2 regions of the Paraburkholderia sp. 35.1 genome follow, and region 2 is predicted to be linked to the other one. Evidence: riboswitches for the same ligand, from Rfam matches in the RefSeq annotation. Region 2 holds a riboswitch; the other holds the start of a gene.
What was found. Region 2 has a riboswitch for glycine ahead of gcvT (glycine cleavage system aminomethyltransferase GcvT). Riboswitches for the same ligand answer to the same signal wherever they lie in the genome.

Region 1: it holds a riboswitch for glycine, as region 2 does, so the genes downstream of both, OKW27_RS22880 (D-amino acid dehydrogenase) here and gcvT (glycine cleavage system aminomethyltransferase GcvT) in region 2, are expected to answer to the same signal.

What each region holds. Positions count from the first base shown of each region.
Region 1 is NZ_JBNDMJ010000003.1:619,822-624,238, forward strand. It holds partial or broken gene OKW27_RS22870 (IS256 family transposase) at 159-359, opposite strand; partial or broken gene OKW27_RS22875 (transposase) at 589-1,037, shown strand; gene OKW27_RS22880 (D-amino acid dehydrogenase) at 1,482-2,759, opposite strand; glycine riboswitch at 2,906-2,996, opposite strand; gene speB (agmatinase) at 3,293-4,270, shown strand; gene OKW27_RS22890 (LysR family transcriptional regulator) at 4,282-4,417, opposite strand, start outside.
Region 2 is NZ_JBNDMJ010000003.1:1,848,459-1,852,875, reverse strand. It holds gene gcvP (aminomethyl-transferring glycine dehydrogenase) at 1-932, opposite strand, end outside; gene gcvH (glycine cleavage system protein GcvH) at 1,001-1,381, opposite strand; gene gcvT (glycine cleavage system aminomethyltransferase GcvT) at 1,441-2,556, opposite strand; glycine riboswitch at 2,637-2,797, opposite strand; glycine riboswitch at 2,819-2,920, opposite strand; gene OKW27_RS28730 (hypothetical protein) at 3,140-3,490, opposite strand; gene OKW27_RS28725 (oxidoreductase) at 3,710-4,417, opposite strand, start outside.

The DNA.
Region 1 (4,417 bases), 1.2 Mb from region 2:
GGCGCCAGCAGAGGTATTGGCCGGCGCTCCGTTCGAGACACGCGCGTCCCTGCATGCGAGTCAGCAAAGGCTCCTGCAACTGCCCTCGAACGAGCGGCAGCGCAAGGTCCTTGCGTTGATCAACGGACCGGGAACAGCCATGGCCGCATGAACGGCTAGCCGTTGCGCACAACTGCCCGTCGGCCCTCGATCGACTTCACATTCGAATACTGCTCGAGCATCGCCGCCAGTTCCGCCTCGATTGCCTGCTGGATGATTCGTCGCGCCCCTTGCTGGATCAGATCGTCCAGACCCGGCGCCCCCTTGATTTCCGCGTCCGTCGTTTGACCGCTCTTCGTTTCCTGAGTATGTTTCGCGATGGTGGTGGAGTTCGATTGGGAAAGTGTTACCGTGGAAAGCAACATTCTCCTTCAATCGCCACCGCCTTCTCCTGCCTCCCGCCTACGCCGCGTACACCACTTTCAACGATAGCTCGGGAGATAAGCTCGAAAGTGGTGTACGGGGGAGTTGAGGCGTGAAGTTGAAGGCGGTGGAGGTTTCAGCTGAGAATCTGATTGTCAAAGTCGGAAACCAGCAAACAACAAACCATCCACCATGAAACCGCCGTATGTGAGGAAGTCGCCGCGCGTAAGTGCCGCACTGCCATGCTTTATCTGAAAGGGATCTCGACAGGCGACATGAGCGAGGCGCTGAGCGTGTTGCTGGGCGAGGACGCCAAGGGGCTGTCGGCGAACGTGGTGAGCCGCCTGAAGGCGCAGTGGGCCGACGAACATGCGAACTGGAGCCGGCGCGATCTGACGAAGTCGCGCTACGTGTACTGGTGGGTCGACGGCATTCACACGGGGCTGCGCAGCGAGAACTCGGACGGCCAATGCCTGCTGGTGATCATCGGCGTGAGGCCGGATGGACGCAAGGAGCGTGTGGCGATCGGTGACGGGTATCGCGAATCGAAGGCGTCATGGCAAGAGCTGCTGCTCGATCTGAAAGCGCGCGGCTTGCAGGCCGGCCTGCTGCTGGCCGTCGGCGACGGTGCGATGGCCGCCGCTTGACTGTCGCTTAAACTGGCCGGGCGAATGACTCTTGATGGCCGACGGCTGCCTGTGGGCGCTGGCGCCGCAAAACTGCCCTTCACCGAAATGCGCAGCTTACCCGACGGCCGCTTTCGGCTAACATTGGGAACCGCGGCTCTCGGCCAGCAAGAGACAATCGCGAAGCGCCACCGAACGTCCGTTCCTCCGTGCACTCTAGTCGTTAAGACGCGGGCATCGCGCTCGCCTATATGGGTGATCGGCGATAAATTGCGGTCGGCAATCTCCATGGGCAACCGATTTTTAGCGCGGCGATCAAGGCCACAATTTCAAAATTTGATATCTACCCCCGCAAAGAACCCGGACGTTTTGACAATCTCTGTAGAGAGCGACTCTTAAGATCTCGAGACCCCGCGGCAACGCGGGGTCTGTGATGTTGTCTGGAAATGCTTATCAGGCGTTGACCGCCAGGCCTTTTCGAGTTGTCGCGGGCTTCACGCTCGCCAAGTTGGGCATACTACCGGCCATGAGTTCCGCAACAGCTTCCGCAGTCGCTGCCGAGAGGGTCCACCCTAAATGCCCGTGTCCGGTGTTGTAGAAAATGTTGCGTCGACGACCGGAGCCTACCTTGGGCAACATGCCCGGCAACATGGGGCGCAGGCCAGCCCACGGAATGACGCGCGCCGTCGACATGTCCGGGAAATGAGTACGCGTCCAATTGACGAGGGGCTGGATTCGATCCGAGCGGATGTCACGGTTTATGCCGTTCAACTCAGCCGTTCCAGCAACACGGAAGCGATCAACGCCGAGACGGCTCGTGACAATCTTGGCGTTGTCGTCAAGCAGGCTGACCCAAGGCGCGGAGTGCTGGCTTTCGGTATCGTCGAGGCACACCGTGATCGAATAGCCCTTCACCGGATAGACGTTCACGTGGTCTCCCACATACGCGGCTAGCGCACGACTTCCGACACCCGCACAAATCACTACCCGGTCGAAGCTATCAGTATCAGTCTGACTTTCATGCGTGAAAGCAATCCTTAGTTCACCCTCCGCGGCCTCGGAGATGGACCCCACGCTCGCGTCGTAGCGGAACTCGACACCCAACCGCACGCAGGCTTCAGCAAGACCACGCGTGAACTTATGAATGTCGCCGGTCGAATCCGACTCGGTGAAGAAGCCGCCGTGGAACTGCCCATGAAGTGCCGGCTCAAGGGCGCGGATTTCGTCGGGCGTCACCGGACGCCGGTCAAGGCCGCCTTCACGTAGCAATGCATTGACCTTCGTCGCTGCTTCGAACTCCTTCTGGGTAGCGTAGAAATGCAAGATGCCACGTCGTTCAAGGTCGAAATCGATGTGCTCCCGTTCGGCGATCGAGAACATATGCTGACGTGCAGCGATGGCTAGCCGCACCGTCTCGATCGTGTTGCTGCGATAGTTCGGAATCTGGCGCAGGAACTCACCGATCCAGCTGTACTTGTGCCAACTCGGCCGCGGATTCATGAGGAGCGGAGCGTCGCGGCTAAACATCCAACGCAGGCCTTTCAGCACTGTAGAGCGGCTGTTCCAGACCTCAGCGTTGCTGGCCGATAGTTGTCCGCCGTTGGCAAATGACGTTTCCATTGCCGCATAGCGATGACGTTCGAAAACCGTGACGCGGTAACCGCGCCGAGCGAGGGCGTAAGCAGTGGTGACGCCCGTAATTCCGGCGCCAATGATGGCAATATGGGACATGACATGGTCCAGTGTTCGTTGAGCATCGCCGGCCGATGTTTACCGGCGCCAATGCCCCATCTGTCCATGTACCTGAGAGTTTCGCTATTACCGGTTACGGTAGTAGCTCCCCTTCGGTGGGCGCGCATGCGCCGCTCTCCAGATGTTCTCGCTGCACGGTCCTTTTGCCTGAGAGTTTCCGGGGCGGTTGCTCCGTCGGCGTCGTCGCGGGTGGACGATCTCTCCCGTACTTCGTTGTAGAACAGCGCAAGGCTACTCGCTCAAATAAGCGACAGCAAGTCTTTTCAAATAGACGGCGGTCAACTTCCCGCTCGGGTGCGTGAGCGGCTCCATCGCGGTCTGGCGGGGTCTGCAATGCTTCGGACTATCCCGAAGTGTGTTTCTGATCTTTGGCATTTTTCCGTTGAATTTTTTTGCATAGACTCCGTTCCAGATGTACCGCTCGCTCGTCACCACGGACGACGCTGCGGCGGTGAAGAGGGCGCCCGGTGCGCCGCACCTATCTGAACCAACGACAGGACGAACGCAATATCATGTCTGAAAACAGCTACGAAACCGGTCGGCTCAATTTGCCCTTTGTTGGAATCTGCACGTTCGCGAAGTCTCCGCTGTGTCTTGACTGGGACAAAATCGATGCGGACGTCGCGGTAATGGGCGCTCCTTTCGACTGCGGTACGCAGTGGCGGGCGGGTGCCAGGTTCGGTCCGCGCTCGATCCGGGATGCGTCGACGCTGTTCTCATTCGGACACGGCGGCGCATATGACTTCGAAGACGACGTCGTCTACCTGCCCAGCAACGAAGTTCGCATTGTCGATATCGGTGATGCGGACATGGTGCACACCAACACGGAGAAGAGTCACGCCAACATCGAGTACGGCGTGCGCAAGATCCTGGAGGCGGGCGCGTTGCCGGTGGTGATGGGAGGCGATCACTCGATCAACATTCCGTGCATCAATGCATTCGAAGGTCAGGAGCCGTTTCACATCGTCCATATCGACGCCCACCTCGATTTCGTCGACGAGCGCCATGGCGTGCGCCATGGCCACGGTAATCCGCTGCGGCGTGCGGCGGAAAAAAGCGTGGTATCGGGCATGACGCAAGTCGGCATCCGCAACGTGTCGTCTACTGCGCGCGAAGGCTACGCACAGGCACGCGAGATGGGCTCGGACATTATCTCGGTGCGCGACCTTCGGCGCCTCGGCATCCAGGGCGTCCTGGACCGTATCCCGAAGGGCGTGCGCTATTACCTGACCATCGATATCGATGGCTTTGATCCGTCGATCGCACCCGGCACGGGCACGCCGAGCCACGGCGGCCTGCTGTATTACGAAGGACTCGAACTCTTCGCTGGACTTGCTGAGCAGGGTGACGTGATCGGCATCGACCTCGTGGAAGTCGCGCCCGACTACGACCATTCGGGTTCGACGTCGATCCTGGCGGCGCAACTGCTGCTGAACACGATTGGCCGCGTGATGCATCAACGCAAAGTCAAACGAAACCTTTCCCGTTAAGTTCCCGTTAGCTATTTGCTGCTGCGCGCGGCGCGCTCCACTTTCCTGGCCGCCGCTCGCAGCTGGTCGCAAAAGGCCTGAACGACTCGCGCCGATTCGGCGCCTTTGCGCGTGATGATCTGAAAGTCCAGATGTGTCACATAGTGC
Region 2 (4,417 bases):
GGCATTTGCCGCTTGAATTCGTCGCGCACCGCGAGGTACGCGGCATGCGGGCCGCCGAAGCCGACCGGCACGCCGAAACGCTGCGTATTGCCGACCGCGACGTCCGCGCCCCATTCGCCCGGCGGCGTAAGCAGCGTCAGCGCGAGCAGGTCGGCGGCGACGACGACATGGCCGCCCGCCGCGTGGATCGCTTCGGTCAGCGCGCGGTAGTCGCGCACGTCGCCGTTCACGCCCGGGTATTGCAGCAGCACGCCGAATGCGTTGGCGTCGGCGGCTTCAGCGGCCGGGCCGACTTTCACTTCGATGCCGACCGGCGTCGCGCGCGTCTTCACGACTTCGATGGTCTGCGGCAGCACGTCGTCGGCAACGAAGAACACGTTCGACTTCGGTTTGCCGACGCGTTGCAGCAGCGTCATCGCTTCGGCGGCGGCGGTCGCTTCGTCGAGCAGCGATGCGTTCGAGATCGCGAGGCCGGTCAGGTCGGTGACCATCTGCTGGAAGTTCAGGAGCGCTTCCAGACGGCCTTGGGAAATTTCAGGCTGGTACGGCGTGTACGCGGTGTACCACGCCGGATTTTCGAGCACGTTGCGCAGGATCACCGTCGGCGTATGGGCGTTGTAATAGCCCTGGCCGATGTAGGAGCGGAACACCTGGTTCTTGTCCGCGAGCTCGCGCAAGGCGGCGAGCGCTTCGGCTTCGCTCTTCGGTTGCGCGAAGGGGCCGAGCGGCAGCGTTTCGGTGCGGCGGATCGTCTTCGGGATGACGGCGTCGATCAATGCCGCGCGCGACGCGAAGCCGAGTGCTTCGAGCATCGCTTGCTGGTCGGCCGTATCCGGGCCGATATGCCGTTCGGCGAAGGCGTCGTGCACTTCGAGCGCGGCGAGCGAGAGAGGAGTGCGGTTCATCAGACGATCCGGGTGTTCGAGCTTCATGGGTGTTCCTGGCGGCGCGGCGCGCCGTTGTGCGAGCGCCGCGCCTGACGGTTAAAACAAACGGCGACTCAGGCGCCGATCGACTTCGCGTACGCCTCGGCGTCGAGCAGACGGTCGAGCGACGCATCGGCGGCCGGCTTGATCTTGAACAGCCAGCTGTCGTACGGCGTGCTGTTGACGGTGTCGGGCGAGTCGGCGACGGTCGTGTTCGCCTCGATGACTTCGCCCGAGACCGGCGCGTAGATATCGGAGGCGGCCTTCACCGATTCGATCACGGCGACGGTGTCGCCCGCGGTCACGGACTTGCCGAGTTCCTGGACTTCGAAGAAGACGATGTCGCCGAGCGCTTCCTGCGCGTGGTCGGTGATACCGACCGTCAGCGTGCCGTCCGCTTCGGTGCGGACCCATTCGTGCGATTCGGTGTATTTCAGTTCGGCCGGGATGCTCATTGGATGCTCCTGAACGGTATGTTCGGTAGTGTTTGAATTTAGGGGCGTGCGCCGGCCGCTCAGACCGCCAGCACCTTGCCGTTGCGCACGAACGGCAGTTTTACCACGCTTGCGGGACAGGCTTTGTCGCGAATCTGGACGTGCACGGTGTCGCCCGGCTGCACGCCTTTCGGCACGCGCGCGAAGGCGATCGATTCCTGCATGGTCGGCGAGAACGTGCCGCTGGTGATTTCGCCGCCGCCGTGCGGCGTGACGACTTTCTGATGTGCGCGCAGCACGCCCGCGGCCTTGCCGTTTTCCTTCAGCAGGATCAGGCCGACGAACGCGGCGCGCGAGCCGTCGGCTTCGAGGCTGCTCTTGCCGACGAACTCGCGCGGCGAGGCCAGGTCGACGGTCCATGCGAGGCCCGCGTCGAGCGGCGAGACATTGTCGTCCATGTCCTGGCCGTACAGGTTCATGCCGGCTTCGAGGCGCAGCGTATCGCGCGCGCCGAGACCGGCCGGGCGCACGCCGTGGGCCGCGAGCGCATTCCACAGCGCTTCGACGTGGGTAGCCGGCACGATGATCTCGAAGCCGTCTTCACCGGTATAGCCGGTGCGCGCGACGGTCAGCTCGCCGAACGGCGTGCCGTCGACGCGCGCGGCGTTGAACGGCTTCAGCGTTTCAGTCGCGGCGCGCGCGGCCGGCACGGTTTGCCAGGCCTTTTCGCGTGCGTTCGGGCCTTGCACGGCGACGATCGCCAGATCGCGGCGCGGCGTGATGGTGAGACCGAAGCCGCCCGCGTTGAGCTGGCCGAACCAGGCGATGTCTTTGTCGGCGGTGCCGGCGTTGACGACCACGCGGAAGTGGTCTTCGGCGAAGTAATAGACGATCAGGTCGTCGATCACGCCGCCGTTCGGATTCAGCATGCAGGAGTAGAGCGCGCGGCCCGGCGTTTGCAGCTTCGCGACGTTGTTCGCGAGCGCGTATTCGAAGAACGCGCGGACGCGCTCGCCGGTGAAGTCGACCACGCACATGTGGGACACGTCGAACATGCCGGCGTCGGTACGCACCGCGCGATGTTCCTCGATCTGCGAGCCGTAGTTGACGGGCATGTCCCAGCCGCCGAAGTCGACCATGCGAGCATTGAGCGCGCGGTGAGCGGCGTGGAGCGGGGTGTGTTTGAGTTCGGTCATGGGGCCTCGGGCATCTCGCGAAACAAAAAAGGCCATGCGGCGCACTGCCTCGCGGCCGTGTGCCTGCGAGCGTGGTTCTGCATGACCCCTCTGTCCTCGATACCTGAGAGATTGCGCCGCCGCGACTGGCTCAATGAGCTCGATCCGTCACGGTGAAACGCGCGCCCCTTCGGTGGGCAGCCTGCCTGCGGTGCACGACGTGCGACGCGGATGGCTACTGCCGCTCTCCAGAGTGCGAAAAAGCCGCCGGAAGACGGGTTTTTCGACGCGGTCGGTCCTTTTGCCTGAGAGTTTGCGGGTGTGCCCCTTCGGCGGCGCGGCCTGCGATTTTTCGCCTGCCAGCACGCTCTCCCGACGCGTGCGGCGAATTTACGCGACGGGCCGGGGCTTGTCAAATAAAGGCCCGGGAGCGGTGTGGGGCCGGCTGTGGCTGTTCGGGGGCGTCAAAAAGAAAAGCGCGGACCGTGGTGCCCGCGCTTTTCAGTTGCTTCTCCCGGTGCCATCCGTGACCGCACGATGAGCGGTAGTGGGGGCTCACCTGGTGGCTCGTTTGCCGATTCGGTTTGCCCACTTGCTCGCTGACTCACTCGCCGATCGCATGAGCCGCATTGTCCAGTTCCTGATTCAGCACGCGCTGTTCTTCCGCGGACAAACCGCCGCCATGCTGGGCGGCCATGTCATGCGCTTCCTGGCGAATCGTCTCGAGACGATGATGCAGCGCGGCGCCTTGCGGCGGCGGGTAATAGCCCTGATTCACGCGGTTATCGATACGGTGCGCGAGATTGTCGATGCGGCCGTCGACCTGATGCAGACGCTGGTCCGCGATCTGCTGCGGAGTCGGGCCCGGATGCGGCGTCGGCGGGGGCGTTACCACGCAGGCGGCGACGGAGCCGAGCAGCGCGCATGCAACAAGGGCACGGATGATTCGAGACATGGATTCTCCCGGAGTCGTTGTCGTGTTGGGTTGCTACCTCACTAGCAACGGCTGACGAAGAATGCCCGCTGACTCTGCAGCGGGCGAATTTGTAACGTTATGTTCCTTTTTCGGAACGTCAGGAAAGCCAGCGCCGACAGCGTTCGCGGCGCTAAAGGCGGTCCCGTTTTTGGTACACAGATCGTGGTGGCGCGGTGTCGACGCACAGCGGGGCGGGGTTCAGCGAATGCGCTCGAACGGCAGTCGCACACCCTGCTCGGAACTGCGCGCGGCCAGGTCGATGATCGTCATCACGTCGACCGCGTCGCGCGTGCTGATCGGAAATGCGACGCGGTTCTGGATCGCGTCGGCCAACGCAATATAGAAGCCTGCGTACTCGCCGTTGCGGGTCGGCAATTCGCACTCGACTTCCTCGTCGCCTTCGAGCACGCGCAGCACGCCGGGGCTGTTGCCGGCGCCGAAGCCTGCGTCGCCGGGGCGCAGGCCCGCTTTCAGCTGATCTTCCTGGGTGTCGAGGCCGTACTTCACGTAGCTGCCGCGCGTGCCGTGGATCGCAAAGCGCGCTCCCGGCAACGCGGTCAACGCGCTTGCGTGCAGCACGACCTCGAACTCGTCGTAGCCGAGCTGAATGTGCACGTAGTCGGGTGCACTTGCGTCGTCGCGATGGGTGCGCACCGTCGCCGATACGGTCTTCGGCGCGCCGAAGAGGGCGAGCGCCTGGTCGATCAGATGCGGACCGAGATCGAACAGCAGACCGCCGCCGCGCGTCACGTCTTCGCGCCAGCGCTGACGCACGCCCGGCCGGAAGCGGTCGAAATGCGATTCGTACTGCGTGAGGCGACCCAGTTCCACGCGCGCGAGCAGATCGCGCACGGTCAGAAAATCGCCGTCCCAGCGGCGGTTGTGAAAGGGCGCGAACAGCTTGCC